DNA from 4 places in the Citrobacter sp. KH_055_1 genome. Region 2 is predicted to be linked to each of the others. Evidence: predicted binding sites of a transcription regulator. Region 2 holds the regulator's gene; each other region holds the start of a gene.
The links. The regulator PurR, encoded in region 2, represses purine synthesis genes. The targets are predictions, from matches to a motif close to CANGCAAACGTTTGCNTG.
Positions count from the first base shown of each region.

Region 1: a site for PurR is predicted at 2,953-2,970, ahead of purM (phosphoribosylformylglycinamidine cyclo-ligase). Genes of this name have one in related genera too.
Region 3: a site for PurR is predicted at 3,208-3,225, ahead of gltS (sodium/glutamate symporter). Genes of this name have one in related genera too.
Region 4: a site for PurR is predicted at 1,549-1,566, ahead of purH (bifunctional phosphoribosylaminoimidazolecarboxamide formyltransferase/IMP cyclohydrolase). Genes of this name have one in related genera too.

Region 1 covers NZ_CM174473.1:1,360,505-1,365,854, reverse strand. Annotated here, with positions in the region: gene upp (uracil phosphoribosyltransferase) at 1-239, opposite strand, end outside; gene AC3ITF_RS06300 (6-phospho-beta-glucosidase) at 423-1,853, opposite strand; gene bglK (beta-glucoside kinase BglK) at 1,862-2,740, opposite strand; gene purM (phosphoribosylformylglycinamidine cyclo-ligase) at 3,032-4,069, shown strand; gene purN (phosphoribosylglycinamide formyltransferase) at 4,066-4,710, shown strand; partial or broken gene ppk1 (polyphosphate kinase 1) at 4,914-5,350, shown strand, end outside.
Region 2 covers NZ_CM174473.1:2,445,798-2,451,147, forward strand. Annotated here, with positions in the region: gene sodB (superoxide dismutase [Fe]) at 1-256, shown strand, start outside; gene AC3ITF_RS11405 (MFS transporter) at 297-1,466, opposite strand; gene cydH (cytochrome bd-I accessory subunit CydH) at 1,645-1,734, opposite strand; gene purR (HTH-type transcriptional repressor PurR) at 2,032-3,057, shown strand; gene punR (DNA-binding transcriptional activator PunR) at 3,075-3,986, opposite strand; gene punC (purine nucleoside transporter PunC) at 4,099-5,307, shown strand.
Region 3 covers NZ_CM174473.1:73,357-78,706, forward strand. Annotated here, with positions in the region: gene AC3ITF_RS00395 (AsmA family protein) at 1-1,643, opposite strand, end outside; gene xanP (xanthine/proton symporter XanP) at 1,765-3,156, opposite strand; gene gltS (sodium/glutamate symporter) at 3,382-4,587, shown strand; gene recG (ATP-dependent DNA helicase RecG) at 4,630-5,350, opposite strand, start outside.
Region 4 covers NZ_CM174473.1:4,463,884-4,469,233, reverse strand. Annotated here, with positions in the region: gene purH (bifunctional phosphoribosylaminoimidazolecarboxamide formyltransferase/IMP cyclohydrolase) at 1-1,442, opposite strand, end outside; rRNA gene AC3ITF_RS20970 (16S ribosomal RNA) at 2,066-3,607, shown strand; rRNA gene AC3ITF_RS20965 (23S ribosomal RNA) at 3,840-5,350, shown strand, end outside.

The DNA of each region.
Region 1 (5,350 bases), 1.1 Mb from region 2:
CCTGCACGCAGGATTGGCACAACGGTGATTTTTTTCCCTTTGATTTGGTCGACTTCAACCGGGCCGTTCCAGCCTTCAATGGTCACCTTTTCGGTTTCCAGACCAGCGGTTGCTTCATAAGTCAGCAGGCTGCCAACTTCCGAGGCGAGTTCACGAAAGCGTTTAGTGCTGATGTCGTTTTCACGCATCAATCCCAGCTTGTGTTTGACGAGTGGGTGTTTGACTTCCACGATCTTCATACTCTTCTCCTTTCCTCAGACGAGTGGCAACCACAAAAAAAATCGCCGGATTATACCGCTTTTCCTCTCTGGCGCAACACTGCATACGCTTGATATGGATCAACCAAAGTCATTTACGTCTGAAAAATGAGTATAAGACACGCCCCGCGCGCTGGGCGGGGCCGAGCATCAATCCATTGAATTCTATAAAAATTCAGCATTGGTCTGAATGACGTGCTGATACCATGAAAAAGATTTCTTAGGCGAGCGTGCTAATGTCCCACTACCGTCATTATTTTTATCGACGTAGATAAAACCATAGCGTTTTTTCATTTCGCCCGTCCCGGCGGACACTAAATCAATACACCCCCACGGCGTATAGCCCATTAAATCGACGCCATCTTCCACCACGGCTTTTTTCATCTCACTGATGTGGGCCGCCAGGTAGTCAATGCGGTACTGATCGTTCACCGTCCCATCGCTTTCCAGCACATCGATAGCACCAAACCCGTTTTCTACGATAAACAGCGGGAGTTGATAATGATCCCAGAACCAGTTTAGCGAGTAGCGCAGGCCGACCGGATCAATCTGCCAGCCCCAGTCCGATTTTTGCACATAGGGGTTGGAGACCAGGCTTTTCGTTTCGTCATAATCCAGTTGCGGATTCTCCGCTGAAGCCTGCGTAGCAAAGGACATGTAATAACTGAAACCAATATAGTCAACACAGCCCTGAGTCAGCGCCTGACGGTCCTCCTCGGTAATATCCAGCTCAAATCCCCGACGTTCAAAGTAGTTGAGAATATGCTGCGGATATTTGCCGCGCACATGGACATCGGTAAACCAGTAACGGCGATGCATGGCGTTCATCGCCATCATTATATCGTCAGGCGCACAGGTCAGCGGGTAAATCGGGCACATGGCAATCATGCAGCCAATTTGCAGCGTGGGATTAATCTCACGCGCCGCTTTTACCGCCAGTGCACTCGCCACCAGTTCGTAGTGTGCAGCCTGATACATTACCGGCTCACGGTCTTCGCCTGGCTGGTACTTCAAGCCGGAGTTGGTAAACGGTGCAAAATCTTCGTGGAAATTAGCCTGGTTATTGATCTCATTGAACGTCATCCAGTACTTCACTTTATGCTGGAAGCGGGTGAAGACCACCTCGGCAAAACGGACAAAGAAATCAATCAACTTACGATTACGCCAGCCGCCATATTCCTTCACCAGATGGTACGGCATCTCAAAATGCGACAGCGTAACCACCGGTTCAATACCGTATTTCAGGCATTCATCGAACAGATCGTCATAGAATTGCAGGCCAGCTTCATTTGGCTGCGTTTCATCACCCTGTGGGAAAATACGGGTCCAGGCAATTGACGTGCGAAAGCAGGTAAACCCCATTTCGGCAAACAGCTTAATGTCGTCCTGGTAGCGATGGTAAAAATCAATAGCCTCATGGTTGGGATAATTTTTCCCTGGTAGCACGCCATCGGTAATTTCGCGAGCGACACCATTTGCCCCCGCCGTCATCACATCAGCAACGCTAATCCCCTTTCCCCCTTCCTGCCAGCCACCTTCCAGTTGGTGAGCAGCAACCGCGCCCCCCCACATGAAATTTGCTTTAAATCCAGACATGTTAGCTCCTATACCGTTCTGTTTTGCTGATTGAAATGGTAAACGGCACCGTACAACCCGGCGTCGTTGCCGTGGCTGACGATATCGATATATTCCGCAATACCGAACCAGGCCAAATGATGACGCAACAGCGACAGGAATCCAGGGCGTTCAACAATGCCGCCACCGATTAATATCACCTGCGGATCGAACACATTAACGAGGTTATAAAGACCCGTGCCGAGGTCGTTAAAAAACTCAGTGACTAAACGCTGGCAGACAGGGTCTCCATCGTCGTAGCGATCAAAAACATCTTCGCCCGAGACGGCTTCCAGTGCGCTCCCGATATGTTCCGCATAGCGATGACGTAAAACGCGCAGGGTGCAATTTTCATTCATCGAATAGCGTCTGACATCACGTGTTCCGGGTCGGGCGGTTTGCATATAACCAAATTCACCAGCACGAAAACGCGCGCCATGCACCAGTTGGTTGTTGCAGAAAATCGCCCCGCCGATCCCGGTCCCGATGGTCAGAACAAGGAAATTTTCGATACCGGCTACTTTCCCCTGCCAACGCTCAGCAAGCGCGACACAGTTCGCATCATTTTCAACCGTCACCGGCAACCCGGTACGCTCTTCCAGCCATGCTTTGAGTGCAAAATGGTCAAACTGGCGAATCGCTCCGCCCATTTCGATATAGCCGGTAGTCGGATTGACATAACCCGGTGCGCTAATGGCGATGCCCTCGCAGTCAGGATGGGCTGAAACCCAGTCCAGCATGCCCTGCAAAATTTTGTCTCCATCGCAGTCAGGCACTGACAGCTTGCCCTTTTCCCGCAATTCGCCCTGTTCGCTAATCACGCCCATTTTTAATGCCGTACCACCAATATCGAATGCTGCGATATTCATTAATGATCCTTCCTTTTGACGTGTGGTCACCGTTAATTTCATCACTGCTGATAAAAACAGAAACCGGTTTCAGTAAGATACTGTGCATTACGTCATCCGGTTTCAAGCACCATGCTGAACCCGGTTTCATTTTCGTGGCTCAGGTCAAATAAAGACGTATGTGAATGTAAATCGCTGAAAAAAACGGCAGAAAAAAGCCGATGCAGAGCAGACTCGCAAACGTTTGCTTTCCCTGTTAGAATTGCGCCGAATTTAACTTTTATTGCAAGTAAACACGTGGGGAACCAGGCAGTGACCGATAAAACCTCTCTTAGCTACAAAGATGCCGGTGTTGATATTGACGCAGGGAATGCTCTGGTCGATCGAATCAAAGGTGTAGTAAAGAAAACCCGTCGCCCGGAAGTAATGGGTGGTTTGGGTGGCTTCGGTGCGCTGTGCGCATTGCCGCAAAAATATCGTGAACCGGTACTGGTTTCCGGCACTGACGGCGTAGGTACAAAACTGCGTCTGGCGATGGATCTGAAGCGCCACGATACCATCGGTATTGACCTGGTGGCGATGTGCGTCAACGACCTCGTGGTGCAGGGCGCTGAACCGCTGTTTTTCCTCGACTACTATGCCACGGGTAAGCTGGACGTCGATACCGCTGCCAGCGTGATCGCCGGTATTGCCGAAGGTTGCCTGCAGTCCGGCTGTGCGCTGGTCGGTGGTGAAACCGCTGAAATGCCGGGGATGTATCACGGTGAAGATTACGATGTGGCCGGTTTCTGCGTAGGCGTGGTTGAGAAATCAGAAATCATCGACGGCTCAAAAGTGGCTGATGGCGATGTGCTGATTGCGCTTGGCTCCAGCGGCCCGCATTCCAATGGTTATTCCCTGGTGCGTAAAATTGTCGAAGTCAGCGGCTGTGACCCGGAAACAACCGAACTGGAAGGAAAATCACTGGCCGATCATCTGCTGGCGCCTACCCGCATTTATGTGAAATCCATTCTGGAGCTGATTGAGAAGGTTGACGTGCACGCAATTGCCCACCTGACCGGCGGCGGTTTCTGGGAAAATATCCCACGCGTCTTGCCTGACAACACCCAGGCCGTAATCGATGAATCCTCCTGGCAATGGCCAGCCGTCTTTAACTGGCTGCAAACAGCGGGTAACGTCAGTCAGCACGAGATGTATCGCACCTTCAACTGCGGCGTAGGCATGGTTATCGCTCTGCCAGAAGCTGAAGTGGACAATGCTCTTGCGCTGCTGAACGAAAAAGGTGAAAACGCGTGGAGAATCGGTATCATCAAAGCGTCCGATTCCGAACAGCGTGTGGTCATTGAATGAAAAATATAGTGGTGCTCATTTCCGGTAACGGAAGCAATTTGCAGGCGATCATTGACGCCTGCAAACAGAAAAAAATCAAGGGCACCCTACGTGCAGTATTCAGTAATAAGGCCGACGCGTTCGGCCTTGAACGTGCACGCGAAGCAGGCATTCCGGCTCATTCGCTGGAGGCAAGCCAGTTTGCCAGCCGTGAAGCCTTTGATCGCCAGCTAATACAAGAGATCGATGCCTATGCGCCGGACGTCGTGGTACTGGCCGGGTATATGCGTATCCTCAGCCCGGCGTTTGTCGCCCACTATGCCGAACGCTTGCTGAATATCCACCCTTCTCTGTTGCCCAAATATCCCGGCCTGCATACACATCGTCAGGTGCTGGAAAACGGTGATGAAGAACACGGAACCTCCGTTCATTTTGTCACTGACGAACTGGACGGTGGGCCGGTTATTCTGCAGGCGAAAGTGCCGGTGTTTGACGGCGACAGCGAAGATGACGTGACGGCACGCGTTCAGGCCCAGGAACATGCCATCTATCCGCTGGTGGTCGGTTGGTTTGTCGATGGTCGTCTGCAAATGCGCGATAACGCAGCCTGGCTGGACGGCATTCGCCTTCCACCACAAGGCTACGCAGCCGACGAAGCATAAAATAGCCTCCCAGCCTCGTAGGTCGGATAAGGCATTCACACCACCATCCGGCACTCATGTGGGCTTTTATGCCGGATGGTGACGCTAAAGCGTCTTATCCGGCCTACATCCTGCAATTCCCCTCATTTTTTCTGGCACATGCCAGTCGTGCTCGCCATAATGATCACGTAGTGTCCCGTGAATGAAACGGAGTAAAAGTATTAATGGGTCAGGAAAAGCTATACATCGAGAAAGAGCTTAGTTGGTTAGCGTTCAACGAACGCGTCCTGCAGGAAGCTGCTGATAAGTCAAACCCGTTGATTGAACGGATGCGTTTTCTGGGCATCTATTCCAATAACCTCGACGAGTTTTATAAAGTTCGTTTTGCCGAACTAAAACGCCGCATCATTATTAGCGAAGAGCAGGGTTCTAACTCTCACTCCCGCCATCTGTTAGGCAAAATCCAGGCCCGCGTACTGAAAGCCGATCAGGAGTTCGATGGCCTGTACAATGAATTACTGCTGGAGATGGCGCGCAATCAGATATTCTTAATCAATGAGCGCCAACTGTCAGCCAATCAGCAGAGCTGGTTGCGTCATTACTTCAAGCAATATCTTCGCCAGCACATTACGCCGATCCTGATTAACCGCGAGACAGATTT
Region 2 (5,350 bases):
GCAATTCACCGATGCGGCGATCAAAAACTTCGGCGCTGGCTGGACCTGGCTGGTAAAAGGTACTGATGGCAAACTGGCTATCGTTTCCACGTCAAATGCCGGAACACCGCTGACCACCGATGCAACGCCGCTGATGACCGTTGATGTGTGGGAACACGCCTACTACATCGACTATCGCAACGCGCGTCCTGGCTACCTGGAACATTTCTGGGCGCTGGTGAACTGGGAGTTTGTTGCGAAAAACTTCGCAGCATAAAAATGATAACGCAGAAGGGACTCCCTTCTGCGTTTTAGCGTTAGTTCGTGACGCTGCAGGCCTCGTCAGGCTGTTTTCTCGCGGAGACAAAGACCAGTAGCAACGCCATCCCAGCCACAATTGCCCCCATCACCGGGACAAAACTGTAACCTAAACCACCCGATATCACTGCGCCACCCGCCGCCGCACCTAGCGCATTCCCCAGATTAAACGCACCAATGTTGACCGAGGATGATAAGCCCGGCGCGTCGCTGGCAACGCGCATCACACGCATCTGTAACGGCGGAACTACCGCAAAGGTTGCCGCGCCCCAGACTACCATGCTGATGGCTGCACCCAATTCACTACGCGCCAGTAACGGGATTGCCAGCATAATCACCATCAATAGCAGTAAGAAGCCTTTCAGCGTGCCGTTGACTGAGCGGTCCGCCAGCTTGCCGCCCAGATAGTTACCGATTGAGAACCCGACGCCAATCAGCACCAGCATTCCGGTTACAAAGGCAGGCGTGGCATGGGTGATGCTATGTAGCACCGGTGAAATATAGGTATAGAGCGTGAACATCGCACCGGCGCCCAGCACAGTAGTCAGCAACGCTGACACCACCTGCGGGCGCATGAGCACCGCCAGCTCTCTGCGCACGTTCGGGCGCTCCCCTGCTCCGCCTTTCGGCAACGAGAAGAACAGGCTGACCATCGAGATAACCCCCAGACCCGCCGTTGCCATAAAGGACATGCGCCAGCCGATGGTTTCACCCAGCCAGGTCGCTGCAGGAACGCCACCAATATTGGCGATGGTGAGTCCCATAAACATGGTGGCGACAGCGCTGGCCTGTTTGTGCTTTGGCACCACGCTTGCCGCTACAACCGAGCCGAGACCAAAAAAGGCCCCATGGTTAAGACTGGTCAGAATACGCGACAGCATCAGAGTAGTGTAATCGGGAGATAACGCCGACAGCACGTTGCCGAGCGTAAAAATCGCCATCAGAAAAATCAGCGCATTGCGGCGCCCGCGATGAGAAAGCAATAAGGTCATTAACGGTGCACCGACCATCACCCCTACCGCATAGGCGCTAATTAGCATCCCTGCCGCCGGAATCGAGACATCGACGCCTTTAGCGATGACGGGTAATAACCCCATCGGAGAAAACTCTGTCGTGCCGATACCAAACGCCCCTATCGCCAGCGCCAGTAGTGGATAATTTATTTTCATACAGCGACTCCGTAACGTCGAGCCGTGGCACGACACAGAATAAGAGTCAAAAGCATGACATTGATCGCAAAAATAATAAAGTTAACAAAAATGCAAAAGACTTTTGCTTATTTGCAAACAATAGCAGTGGGGGGACGGGTTGGCGGGATGAGGGAGATAGCTCTCCCTCGGCGATACATCAATGCAGCGCGGCGGTTAAACCACTGGCAACAATCAAACCCAGAACAATAATGGTGGTGACTAACGAAAATTTCAGATCGGTGCTCATCAAGTTTTCTCCTTTTTATTCCCACACAAAAAGTGATATTGCGCATTTTTGCACACTTGAAGGTAAAAATCTCTCACGATTTATATTGATAAATGCTTTTAACTCTTCCCCTTTTCGTAAAGATCAGACAAAATTCCACGCTTACTTGATTAGCGTACCGGCCATTGACCCCTTCCTGACGTTCCGTGTCGTTTTCCTGGCGTACCGCAACCCTGATGTTGCGCGAAGGGTGTGTGAAGGCAAACGTTTACCTGGAGTATTCTCAGGAACTTAGGATATGGTCTGGAGTGAGATGTAATGGCAACAATTAAAGATGTAGCGAAGCGAGCAAACGTTTCCACTACAACCGTATCACACGTAATTAACAAAACACGCTTTGTCGCGGAAGAAACGCGCAATGCCGTCTGGGCAGCAATTAAAGAACTACATTATTCCCCAAGCGCGGTGGCACGCAGTCTGAAGGTGAATCACACTAAATCGATTGGCTTGTTGGCGACCAGCAGCGAAGCCGCCTACTTTGCGGAAATCATCGAAGCCGTTGAGAAAAACTGCTTCCAGAAAGGCTATACGCTGATTCTGGGCAACGCGTGGAACAGCCTCGAGAAACAGCAGGCCTACCTCTCCATGATGGCGCAGAAGCGCGTAGATGGTCTGCTGGTGATGTGTTCTGAATACCCGGAACCTCTGCTTTCCATGCTCGAAGAATATCGCCATATTCCGATGGTGGTGATGGATTGGGGCGAAGCCAAAGCCGATTTTACCGATACGGTCATCGATAACGCCTTTGAAGGCGGTTATATGGCAGGCCGTTATCTGGTTGAACGCGGTCATCGCGAGATTGGTGTGATCCCAGGACCTATGGAGCGTAACACCGGCGCCGGACGCCTGGCGGGCTTTATGAAGGCGATGGAAGAAGCGCTGATTAAAGTGCCTGACAACTGGATTGTCCAGGGCGATTTTGAGCCTGAATCCGGGTATCGCGCCATGCAGCAGATCCTCTCCCAGTCGCACCGCCCGACCGCCGTCTTCTGTGGTGGTGATATCATGGCGATGGGCGCGCTTTGCGCCGCTGACGAGATGGGCCTGCGCGTCCCGCAAGATGTGTCGCTGATTGGTTACGACAACGTGCGTAACGCCCGCTTCTTCACCCCGGCATTAACCACCATTCATCAGCCAAAAGATTCGCTCGGTGAAACGGCCTTTAACATGCTGTTAGACCGTATCGTGAATAAACGCGAAGAGTCACAGTCTATTGAGGTGCACCCGCGCCTGGTAGAACGTCGCTCCGTGGCCGATGGTCCGTTCCGCGATTATCGTCGATAATCTGTTGTGCGGGAGCCTTACTCTGGCTCCCGCAGCCACTCTTTATTCAACGTTTCACTGTCCCCTAAATAGTCCAGCAGCCATCTCAGTGCGGGTGACGTATCGTTTTGCTGCCAGGTCAGGCAACACGCGGCATCAGGAAAGGGATTTTCAAGCTGTAGTGCAACCCATTTTCCGCTGTCGATCCACGGTTTGGAAAAATGCGTTGGCACCATCCCAACACAGAGTCCAGCCGATAAACAGGTGGCAGATGACTCCCAGTCAGGCACTACCACCCTTTTTTGGTTATCCAGTAGCCAGGTAATACGTTTTGGCAACGTACGGGAGGTGTCTTCTCGTACCAGCGACGGCCAGTTGCGCAACGTATCGTCACTGAGCGGTCCCGGCATCGACGCCAGCGGATGATGACTTGCCACCACGCAGTTCCAGCTCAACATTCCCATATCGCGAAACGTATAGCGCCCCCCTACCGGAATAGCCTGCGTCGCGCCAATCGCCAACTCCACGCGCCCGTCCGATAACGCATCCCAGACGCCGTTAAACACCTCCTGAAAAACGATTAACTCCACATCATCAAAATGACGGTAGAAATCCACAATCATCTGTCGGGTCCGTTCCGGCCTGACAATATTATCGACGGCAATCGCCAGTTGCCCACGCCAGCCGTTGGCAATTTGCTGACATTGTTGGCGAGTGATCTGCATTTTTTTGATAACAGAGCGCCCTTCTTTTAAAAAACACGCCCCGGCGGGGGTTAATTCCACATCCCGATGGCGACGTTCGAAAAGAGGCACAGCCAGCCACTCCTCCAGTTGACGCACGGTATAGCTCACCGCCGAAGGCACGCGGTGCAACTCCTGGGCGGCAGAACTAAAGCTGCCGTTGCGTGCGACTGCATCCACCACTTCAAGGGAATATTCTGACCACATACTCTGCCTGCAAAAAATTTGAAATCAATAAGCAAATATTAGCGTTTCACAGCAAGAATTTCACTCACTACACTCAGCGGCACTGTTCTATTGCTTATAAAGAGAAATAATGATGCAACCTGGAAAAGGGTTTTTAGTCTGGCTGGCAGGTCTTAGCGTGCTCGGTTTTCTGGCAACGGATATGTATTTGCCAGCATTTGCGGCTATTCAGTCCGATTTGCAAACCCCAGCATCAGCCGTCAGCGCCAGCCTTAGCCTGTTCTTGGCGGGTTTTGCCATCGCGCAACTTCTGTGGGGGCCACTCTCCGACCATTATGGCCGCAAGCCTATTTTGCTACTGGGCCTCTCCATCTTCGCGCTGAGCAGTCTTGGCATGCTTTGGGTCGAAAACGCCACCGGCTTGCTGGTGTTGCGCTTTATCCAGGCTGTGGGCGTCTGTGCGGCGTCGGTTATATGGCAGGCGCTGGTTGCTGATTATTATCCCTCGCAAAAAGTGAACCGTATCTTTGCCACCATTATGCCGCTGGTCGGGTTATCTCCCGCGCTCGCGCCATTATTAGGCAGTTGGATCCTGATGCATTTTTCCTGGCAGGCTATCTTTGCCACCCTGTTTGCCATCACCCTGATCCTGATGCTGCCGGCCCTGCGCCTGAAGCCCACGGCTAAAGCGCGTGACGATAGCCAGGATAAGCTCACCTTTGCCACCCTGTTGCGCTCCAGAACCTACCGCGGCAACGTGCTGATTTATGCGGCCTGTTCCGCGAGCTTTTTCGCGTGGCTGACCGGTTCGCCATTTATCCTGAGCGAGATGGGCTATAGCCCGGCCGTCATTGGCCTGAGCTATGTGCCGCAAACCATCGCCTTTTTGATCGGCGGATACGGCTGTCGTGCCGCCCTGCAAAAATGGGAAGGTCGTCAATTACTGCCGTGGCTGCTCATTCTGTATGCAGTGAGCGTTATCGCTACCTGGGCGGTCGGCTTTATTCACCACGTTGCGCTAGCCGAAATCCTGATCCCATTCTGCGTGATGGCAATAGCGAACGGTGCTATCTATCCGATTGTCGTTGCTCAGGCTTTGCGTCCCTTCCCACAGGCAACAGGACGTGCCGCAGCCCTGCAGAATACGCTGCAACTGGGCTTATGCTTCCTGGCAAGTCTGGTTGTGTCGTGGTTGATCAGCACGCCGCTATTCACCACCACCGGCGTCATGCTGTCTACGGTGTTGCTGGCCGCGCTGGGGTACAAAATGCAGTCGCAGAAAGAATGTCGCTCTCACGCTGATGAGGTTTCTACTGCTGCGCCTGGCGAATCACATTCATAGCGCTTGAATAATTAATTAGCGGGCTAATATTTTTTGATTGAAC
Region 3 (5,350 bases), 2.4 Mb from region 2:
ACTTGCTGCTTGTCGGCATTCACCGCATGCAGTTGACCGTTCACCGTGGGCTTCAGCGGCGTATCTGCCTGCAGAGTGCCGCTGGCAGTCAGTTGGATGTTACCGTCGCCGGAAATCGGCAGCGCAGGCCATCCCCACTGTTGTAGGATAGTCATTGGCACACCGCGACCGTTCAGGCTGACCTGCGTCTGGCGCTGCGGAAGTTGTGAGATGCTGGCGGTAGCCTCCAGCAACCCTTTCTCGGTATACGCGCTCAGTTCGCTGATATTGATCGTGCTGCTGTTGGCCGTAAGCGTCAGCGAAGGGCGGCGTACGTCGGTGCGGTTAAACGTGGCGGCCGCGGCGTTGAGCGTGGTGCTGCCGCTCCAGATCCCCCACTGGTGATTTTGCACCAGTCCGAGGTTGGCGCCGTAACCGTCCAGCGCGGTGAGCTGCCACGGGAAGGCTGGGTCGATATCGATCACCAGATTGCGGCTGGCGCTGAATTTCTTCAGCGTCAGGCTGTCGAGCCAGGTGGGCAAGGGCTTCACCCACAGCGGTTTCCAGTTTTCCGGTAGCGTGTATTCCAGCCCGGCAACTGCGGCATCGTCGAGAACAAGCGCTTTGCTATTGCGCAACCAGTTGCCGGAGGTTCTGACCATACCGCCTTCCCAGCGGGTGGTGAACTGGCGCAGCGCAATGCCCTGCGGCGAGAACTCAGCGTTGAGAATAGGATCGAAGAAGTGCAGCGAGCCGTAGATAAACTCGCTGGCGTTCATCGACAACTTACCTTCCTGGGTTTGCCAGTCGTCCTTACTGAAGGTCATGTTGCGCAAGCTGAGATCGAGATCCGTTACCGCCCAGTCAGGGCCTTGTAGACGGGCATCTGTCACCTCAAGACGACCAATTTGCAGCGAGGGAATGGTGGTGAGCGGCGCAAAAAAGTCGGTCAGCGATTTATCGCTTTGCAACCGAATGTCGTTTAGCCGTAGATTTTCCACCACCCAACTGCCGTCGGGGTTTCGCTGCGCCACGCCGGTCAATGCGCCGCGCGCCACATCGGCGCCAATATTGCTTAACGTGACGCGATCGTTATCGATACTGCCTTCAATCAGCACGTTAGTCGTAGGAACATCGTTCAGCGTTAACGAGCTGGCGCTGAGCTGGATCTGCGCTTTACTGCCGAGTATTTTTCCGGCTTCAGGGCTCCAGGGGATCACGCCGCCGTTCACGCGCTGCGCACTGAGGTTCCACTCGCTTCCGGGGCTGTTGAGTGCCATATCCTGTAGCTGCAGGCGATCGGCCTGGAACGGCAGCGGTGCAGTTTGTGGAGAAAGATTCAGCGTACCGTTTTGCAACAGGATGGTGTCGACGTGCAGCGGGTCGGTGATTTGGCGACTGCTCAGCCCAATATCAACGTTTTTTGCTACCAGGGTGGCAGGCTGGCCATCCCGACCAAAGGTGACGTTCTCCAGCAGAATGTGGGAGGGCGAAGAAAACCGATGATCGATGGCATCAAACGTCAGGTGGTAGCTGCTGTTCTCTGACACCCAAGCGCTGACATGCTCGGCGCCCCAGCGGGTTTGCAGTAGAAAATAGAGACCGAGGATCGCCACTGCAAGGGCGATCAGCACGTAAAGAAGCAGCTTTCCAATAAATTTCATGGTCTTCCATCCCGCAAAGTACACGTAGTCAAGTTATGCACGATTTACGCGCAATCCTCAAGGCGGGAATGGTGAAAGAGCGTAACAGCGGCGTTGATTCTGAATCAACGCCGCATGTCGCTTACTGTTTCTCTGGCGGGAAAACGAGGTTCAGAACGATAGCGGTAATACCGCCTGCGGCAATCCCTGAGGAGAGCAGGTTTTTCACCCAGTCCGGGGCAAACTGCAGGATCAGCGGCTGCTGGGAGACGCCCAGGCCAACGGCCAGCGACAGTGCAATAATCAGAATAGCGCGGCGATTCAGCGGCTCGCGAGAAACAATGCGCACCCCGGAGGCGGCGATGGTACCGAACATCACCAGCGTAGCGCCGCCGAGAACCGGCTCAGGGATGTGCTGTACAAACCCACTGACCGCCGGGAACAGACCCAGCGCGATCAGCATCAGCGCGACTACAAAGCCAACATAGCGGCTGGCTACGCCAGTCAACTGAATCACCCCGTTGTTCTGCCCGAAGCAGGAGTTCGGAAAGGTATTGAACACGGCGGAAACAAACGAGTTCAGGCCATTTGCCAGAACGCCGCCTTTCAGACGCTTCATGTACAGCGGGCCGGAGACCGGTTGTTCGGAGACATCGGAGGTGGCCGTAATATCGCCGATAGTTTCCAGTGAGGTGATCATAAAGACCAGCATCAGTGGCAGCAGTAAGCTCCAGTCGATGCCCAGGCCATAATATAGCGGCGTTGGTACCATGATGAAGTCCTGGCTCACCGGGGCGGTGTTTTGCGGCAACATGTCCATAAACCAGGCCAGCAGATAGCCTGCGGCCATGGCAATCACCAGTGATGCCACACGCAGGTACGGGTTGCGCTGGCGGTTAAGAAGAATAATGAGCGCCAGTACAACGCCGGCCAGCATCAGATTCTTCGGTGCGCCGAAGGTGTTGTCGCTCATTGCGGCATAGCCGCCACCGATTGACGTCAGGCCTACCTGAATCAGCGACAGGCCGATAATCATCACCACCACACCTGAGACCAGCGGGGTAATAATACGGCGCGCCAGATGCAGTACGCGCGAGATAACCATTTCCGTGCAGCTCGCCAGCATCAGCGTACCGAACAGTGCCGCCATCATGGTCGGGACATCTGCACCGCCGGTTTTCAGCGCCGTGCCGCCCATAATCAGCGGTGCTACAAAGTTAAAGCTGGTGCCCTGAATGGATAACAGCCCTGAGCCGACCGGCCCCCAGGCTTTAATCTGAATGATGGAGGCTACGCCGGAAGCGAACAGCGACATACTGATAATGTGTTGAGTATCCTGAGCCGGTAAACCGAGCGCCTGACAGATAAGCAGGGCTGGCGTGATCACCGCGACGAACATCGCCAGCAGGTGCTGGCAGGCGGCAAACAGGGTCTGGGCTAACGGGGGGCGATCTTCAAGACGGTAAATCAGTTCACTGTTGTGAGCCTGCGCAACCGGTTGCGCATTTGTTGGCTCTACGGCGTTAACGGACATCAGAGGCAATCCCATGGTGGAAAAGCGGTGATTTTATCTGACCAGAACAGAAAAGCAAACGTTTGCTAGCAGGTATTCTTAATATTTAAAACCGATGAACTCACCTTTTTATATAACTTTTTGTCATTTTCTGCTTAAAATCCACCCCGAAAACCTAAAAAGACCTAAAAATCGATCTGGAATACATCGTGCGTGATTGTGCTAAACGCACTAATGGAGCTGTCTATGTTTTACCTCGATACGTTATCTACATTGGTTGCGGCAACGCTGGTGTTGCTGCTGGGACGTAAGCTCGTCCAGTCTGTTCCCTTCCTGAAGAAATACACGATACCTGAGCCCGTTGCGGGTGGTTTACTGGTGGCGATCGCACTGCTGGTACTGAAAAAGAGCATGGGCTGGGAAGTTAATTTCGATATGACGCTGCGTGACCCGTTGATGCTGGCGTTCTTTGCCACTATCGGCCTGAACGCCAACATCGCCAGCCTGCGCGCCGGTGGCCGCGTGGTGGGCATTTTTCTGATTGTGGTGGTGGGGTTGCTGTTGATGCAGAACGCCATTGGGATCGGGATGGCGAGCCTGCTGGGTCTTGACCCGTTGATGGGGCTGATTGCCGGTTCGATTACGCTTTCCGGTGGACACGGTACGGGCGCGGCGTGGAGTAAGCTGTTTATTGAGCGCTACGGTTTTACCAATGCCACCGAAGTGGCGATGGCGTGCGCAACATTTGGCCTGGTGCTGGGTGGACTGATTGGCGGCCCGGTCGCGCGCTATCTGGTGAAGCACTCCACTACGCCTGACGGTATGCCGGACGATCAGGCCGTGCCGACTGCGTTTGAAAAACCGGATGTCGGGCGCATCATCACCTCTCTGGTGCTGATTGAAACCATCGCGCTGATCGCTATCTGTCTGACGGTGGGCAAAATCGTTGCGCAATTGCTGGTGGGTACCGTGCTGGAATTGCCGACCTTCGTCTGCGTGCTGTTTGTTGGGGTGATCCTCAGCAATGGCCTGGCGTTAATGGGCTTTTATCGGGTGTTTGAACGCGCGGTTTCCGTGCTGGGCAACGTGAGTCTGTCGCTGTTCCTGGCGATGGCGTTGATGAGCCTGAAGCTGTGGGAACTGGCTTCGCTGGCGCTGCCGATGCTGGCGATTCTGGTGGTGCAGACGATCTTCATGGCGCTGTACGCCATATTTGTCACCTGGCGCATGATGGGCAAGAACTACGATGCCGCTGTGCTGGCAGCCGGGCACTGTGGTTTTGGTCTCGGCGCAACGCCGACGGCGATTGCCAACATGCAGGCGATTACCGAGCGTTTTGGTCCATCGCATACTGCATTTTTAGTCGTGCCGATGGTAGGGGCGTTCTTTATCGACATCGTTAACGCGCTGGTGATTAAGCTGTATTTGCTGTTGCCAATTTTTGCGCAATAAAGGCCGTGCGGCGGTGTGACAACCGCCGCCGCTATTTATCGATTACGCGTTGGAATAGCGTTCGGTTTCCGGCATCCAGCGTTCAATCAGCGCCACCGCCTGTTGTGGGTAACGTTCGTGAATATGACGGGCAATGCGCTGAACTTCCGGAATAATTGCATGATCGCGTAGTAAATCCGCTACTTTGAATTCCGCCGTCCCCGTCTGACGTGTCCCCAGTAATTCTCCGGGGCCGCGAATCTCCAAATCCTTTTGCGCAATCACAAATCCGTCGTTACTGTCTCGCAGGACCTGCAGGCGTTTCTGCGCGGTTTTTGACAGCGGTGATTTGTAGAGCAGCACGCAGTGGGAGGCCACCGCGCCACGACCGACGCGGCCGCGTAGCTGATGCAGCTGGGCCAGACCTAAACGTTCCGGGTTTTCGATAATCATCAGGCTGGCGTTGGGGACGTCCACGCCGACTTCAATCACCGTGGTGGCGATCAACAGATGCAGTTCTCCCTGCTTGAAGGCAGCCATCACCGACTGCTTCTCGGCGGGCTTCATGCGTCCGTGCACCAGACCAATATTGAGTTCCGGTAGGGCAATTTTCAGCTCTTCCCACGTGGCTTCTGCCGCCTGGGCTTCTAACAATTCAGACTCTTCAATCAGCGTGCAGACCCAGTAAGCCTGACGTCCTTCATGGGTACAGGCGTTGCGCACGCGATCAATAATATCGCTGCGACGGGTATCCGGGATGGCGACCGTGGTGACCGGCGTACGA
Region 4 (5,350 bases), 2.0 Mb from region 2:
AACGGGAAGAAGGCGTCAGACGCCATTGCCGAACCTTTGACTTCCAGACCTTCGTCGGCGGCTTTAATCCCGGCGATCTTCGCGGAATAAACGCGGCTCATCTGGCCTGCACCTATGCCGATGGTCATGTTCTCTTTGGCGTAGACAATGGCGTTGGATTTCACGAACTTCGCGACTTTCCAGCAGAACAGCGCATCACGCAGCTCCTGCTCAGTAGGCTGACGTTTGGACACTACGCGCAGTTCACCCTCGGTGACCATACCCAGGTCACGATCCTGAACCAGCAGTCCGCCGTTCACGCGTTTGAAATCCAGGCCCGCAACACGCTCAGCCCACTGACCGCAGGTCAGGACGCGAACGTTCTGCTTAGCCGCCGTAATCTTCAGCGCTTCCTCAGTTGCTGACGGGGCGATGATCACTTCAACAAACTGGCGGGAGATAATGGCCTGTGCCGTTTCAGCATCCAGTTCGCGGTTAAAAGCGATGATGCCGCCGAACGCGGAGGTTGGATCGGTTTTGTACGCGCGGTCATAGGCATCAAGAATAGAGGAGCTGACTGCCACGCCGCACGGGTTGGCGTGCTTAACGATAACGCAGGCTGGCTCGTTGAACTCTTTCACGCACTCGAGCGCGGCGTCGGTATCGGCGATGTTGTTATAAGAGAGCGCTTTGCCCTGGACCTGCGTAGCGGTGGCAACGGACGCCTCTTTAACATTCTCTTCTATATAGAAGGCAGCCTGCTGGTGGCTGTTTTCGCCGTAGCGCATATCCTGCTTCTTAATGAAGTTCAGGTTCAGGGTTCGTGGGAAGCGACCTGCAGCGTCTTTGCTTTCACCGTGATAGGCCGGGACCATGCTGCCGAAGTAGTTGGCAATCATGCTGTCGTAGGCGGCGGTGTGTTCGAACGCTTTAATGGCGAGATCGAAACGGGTGTCGAGGGTCAGAGAACCTTCGTTGGCATCCATCTCTTTAATAATGGCGTCGTAGTCATTGCTCTTTACCACGATAGCCACATCTTTATGGTTCTTGGCAGCCGAGCGCACCATGGTTGGGCCGCCGATATCGATATTCTCTACCGCATCTTCCAGCGAGCAGCCAACGCGAGCCACGGTCTCGGCAAACGGGTACAGGTTAACAACCACCATATCGATAGGGTTGATACCGTGTTGTTCCATTATTCCGTCATCCTGACCGCGACGGCCAAGAATGCCGCCGTGTACTTTTGGATGCAGGGTCTTCACGCGTCCATCCATCATTTCCGGGAAACCGGTGTAATCGGAAACTTCGGTCACTGGCAGACCTTTCTCTGCTAACAGGCGCGCAGTGCCACCTGTAGACAGCAGCTCCACACCGCGTGCGGAAAGTGCCTGAGCGAATTCGATAATACCTGCTTTGTCAGAAACACTGAGCAGAGCGCGGCGGACTGGACGACGTTGTTGCATGGTAAATCCCCTGGATTTGACTATAACAGAGAGCGTTAGCTGAGTTTTTGCGTAAAAACTCAGCTAACGCCCCTTACGGGGCATCCTTGTTTTGCCGCAGCATTGTAACGAAAACGTTTGCGCAACGCTCGCGAATTTTTCTTTTTCAATGTTGACCCTTATTTCGAGAGCTTAAAACCGTATATAGGTAGAAAGGATCGCCGAAATGATGGGGATGTTTGTGGATAACTCTGTGTGCAAATAGGTATAAGGCGGGGTTTTGCTGTGGAATGCAGCAGTCAGTCATTTTTCTGTAATTTAAGGGTTGCGGGCGCCAGAGAACTCCCTATAATGCGCCTCCATCGACACGGCGGATGTGAATCACTTCACACAAACAGCCGGTTCGGTTGAAGAGAAAAACCTGAAAATAAACGGTTGACTCTGAAAGAGGAAAGCGTAATATACGCCACCTCGCAACAGTGAGCGAAAGCCGTGTTGCACTGCTCTTTAACAATTTATCAGACAATCTGTGTGGGCACTCGAAGATACGGATTCTTAAACGTCGCAAGACGAAAAATGAATACCAAGTCTCTGAGTGAACATACGTAATTCATTACGAAGTTTAATTCACGAGCATCAAACTTAAATTGAAGAGTTTGATCATGGCTCAGATTGAACGCTGGCGGCAGGCCTAACACATGCAAGTCGAACGGTAGCACAGAGGAGCTTGCTCCTTGGGTGACGAGTGGCGGACGGGTGAGTAATGTCTGGGAAACTGCCCGATGGAGGGGGATAACTACTGGAAACGGTAGCTAATACCGCATAATGTCGCAAGACCAAAGAGGGGGACCTTCGGGCCTCTTGCCATCGGATGTGCCCAGATGGGATTAGCTAGTAGGTGGGGTAACGGCTCACCTAGGCGACGATCCCTAGCTGGTCTGAGAGGATGACCAGCCACACTGGAACTGAGACACGGTCCAGACTCCTACGGGAGGCAGCAGTGGGGAATATTGCACAATGGGCGCAAGCCTGATGCAGCCATGCCGCGTGTATGAAGAAGGCCTTCGGGTTGTAAAGTACTTTCAGCGAGGAGGAAGGGGATGTGGTTAATAACCGCATTCATTGACGTTACTCGCAGAAGAAGCACCGGCTAACTCCGTGCCAGCAGCCGCGGTAATACGGAGGGTGCAAGCGTTAATCGGAATTACTGGGCGTAAAGCGCACGCAGGCGGTCTGTCAAGTCGGATGTGAAATCCCCGGGCTCAACCTGGGAACTGCATCCGAAACTGGCAGGCTAGAGTCTTGTAGAGGGGGGTAGAATTCCAGGTGTAGCGGTGAAATGCGTAGAGATCTGGAGGAATACCGGTGGCGAAGGCGGCCCCCTGGACAAAGACTGACGCTCAGGTGCGAAAGCGTGGGGAGCAAACAGGATTAGATACCCTGGTAGTCCACGCCGTAAACGATGTCGACTTGGAGGTTGTTCCCTTGAGGAGTGGCTTCCGGAGCTAACGCGTTAAGTCGACCGCCTGGGGAGTACGGCCGCAAGGTTAAAACTCAAATGAATTGACGGGGGCCCGCACAAGCGGTGGAGCATGTGGTTTAATTCGATGCAACGCGAAGAACCTTACCTACTCTTGACATCCACGGAATTTAGCAGAGATGCTTTAGTGCCTTCGGGAACCGTGAGACAGGTGCTGCATGGCTGTCGTCAGCTCGTGTTGTGAAATGTTGGGTTAAGTCCCGCAACGAGCGCAACCCTTATCCTTTGTTGCCAGCGGTTCGGCCGGGAACTCAAAGGAGACTGCCAGTGATAAACTGGAGGAAGGTGGGGATGACGTCAAGTCATCATGGCCCTTACGAGTAGGGCTACACACGTGCTACAATGGCATATACAAAGAGAAGCGACCTCGCGAGAGCAAGCGGACCTCATAAAGTATGTCGTAGTCCGGATTGGAGTCTGCAACTCGACTCCATGAAGTCGGAATCGCTAGTAATCGTAGATCAGAATGCTACGGTGAATACGTTCCCGGGCCTTGTACACACCGCCCGTCACACCATGGGAGTGGGTTGCAAAAGAAGTAGGTAGCTTAACCTTCGGGAGGGCGCTTACCACTTTGTGATTCATGACTGGGGTGAAGTCGTAACAAGGTAACCGTAGGGGAACCTGCGGTTGGATCACCTCCTTACCTTAAAGAAACGTTCTTTGTAGTGTCCACACAGATTGTCTGATGAATGATGAACTTCTGAATGTACTTCCGAGTGCATTAAGAAGTTTTGCTCTTTAAAAATCTGGATCAAGCTGAAAATTGAAACGACACACTGTGTCTGTTCTCCGTAATAAGAACAGATAAGCGGTGTGTTCGAGTCTCTCAAATTTTCGCAACACGATGTGTTTTACGAAACATCTTCGGGTTGTGAGGTTAAGCGACTAAGCGTACACGGTGGATGCCCTGGCAGTCAGAGGCGATGAAGGACGTGCTAATCTGCGATAAGCGTCGGTAAGGTGATATGAACCGTTATAGCCGGCGATTTCCGAATGGGGAAACCCAGTGTGTTTCGACACACTATCATTACGTGAATACATAGCGTAATGAAGCGAACCGGGGGAACTGAAACATCTAAGTACCCCGAGGAAAAGAAATCAACCGAGATTCCCCCAGTAGCGGCGAGCGAACGGGGAGCAGCCCAGAGTCTGAATCAGCATGTGTGGTAGTGGAACGGTCTGGAAAGTCCGACGGTACAGGGTGATAGTCCCGTACACAAAATCGCATGTGTTGTGAACTCGAAGAGTAGGGCGGGACACGTGGTATCCTGTCTGAATATGGGGGGACCATCCTCCAAGGCTAAATACTCCTGACTGACCGATAGTGAACCAGTACCGTGAGGGAAAGGCGAAAAGAACCCCGGCGAGGGGAGTGAAAAAGAACCTGAAACCGTGTACGTACAAGCAGTGGGAGCCCTGATTTATCAGGGTGACTGCGTACCTTTTGTATAATGGGTCAGCGACTTATATTCTGTAGCAAGGTTAACCGTATAGGGGAGCCGAAGGGAAACCGAGTCTTAACTGGGCGTTAAGTTGCAGGGTATAGACCCGAAACCCGGTGATCTAGCCATGGGCAGGTTGAAGGTTGGGTAACACTAACTGGAGGACCGAACCGACTAATGTTGAAAAATTAGCGGATGACTTGTGGCTGGGGGTGAAAGGCCAATCAAACCGGGAGATAGCTGGTTCTCCCCGAAAGCTATTTAGGTAGCGCCTCGTGAACTCATCTTCGGGGGTAGAGCACTGTTTCGGCTAGGGGGTCATCCCGACTTACCAACCCGATGCAAACTACGAATACCGAAGAATGTTATCACGGGAGACACACGGCGGGTGCTAACGTCCGTCGTGAAGAGGGAAACAACCCAGACCGCCAGCTAAGGTCCCAAAGTCACAGTTAAGTGGGAAACGATGTGGGAAGGCACAGACAGCCAGGATGTTGGCTTAGAAGCAGCCATCATTTAAAGAAAGCGTAATAGCTCACTGGTCGAGTCGGCCTGCGCGGAAGATGTAACGGGGCTAAACTGTGCACCGAAGCTGCGGCAGCGACACTATGTGTTGTTGGGTAGGGGAGCGTTCTGTAAGCCGTTGAAGGTGTCCTGTGAGGGGTGCTGGAGGTATCAGAAGTGCGAATGCTGACATAAGTAACGATAATGCGGGTGAAAAACCCGCACGCCGGAAGACCAAGGGTTCCTGTCCAACGTTAATCGGGGCAGGGTGAGTCGACCCCTAAGGCGAGGCCGAAAGGCGTAGTCGATGGGAAACAGGTTAATATTCCTGTACTTGGTGTTACTGCGAAGGGGGGACGGAGAAGGCTATGTTAGCCGGGCGACGGTTGTCCCGGTTTAAGCATGTAGGCGGGAAGTTTAGGTAAATCCGGACTTCTGTA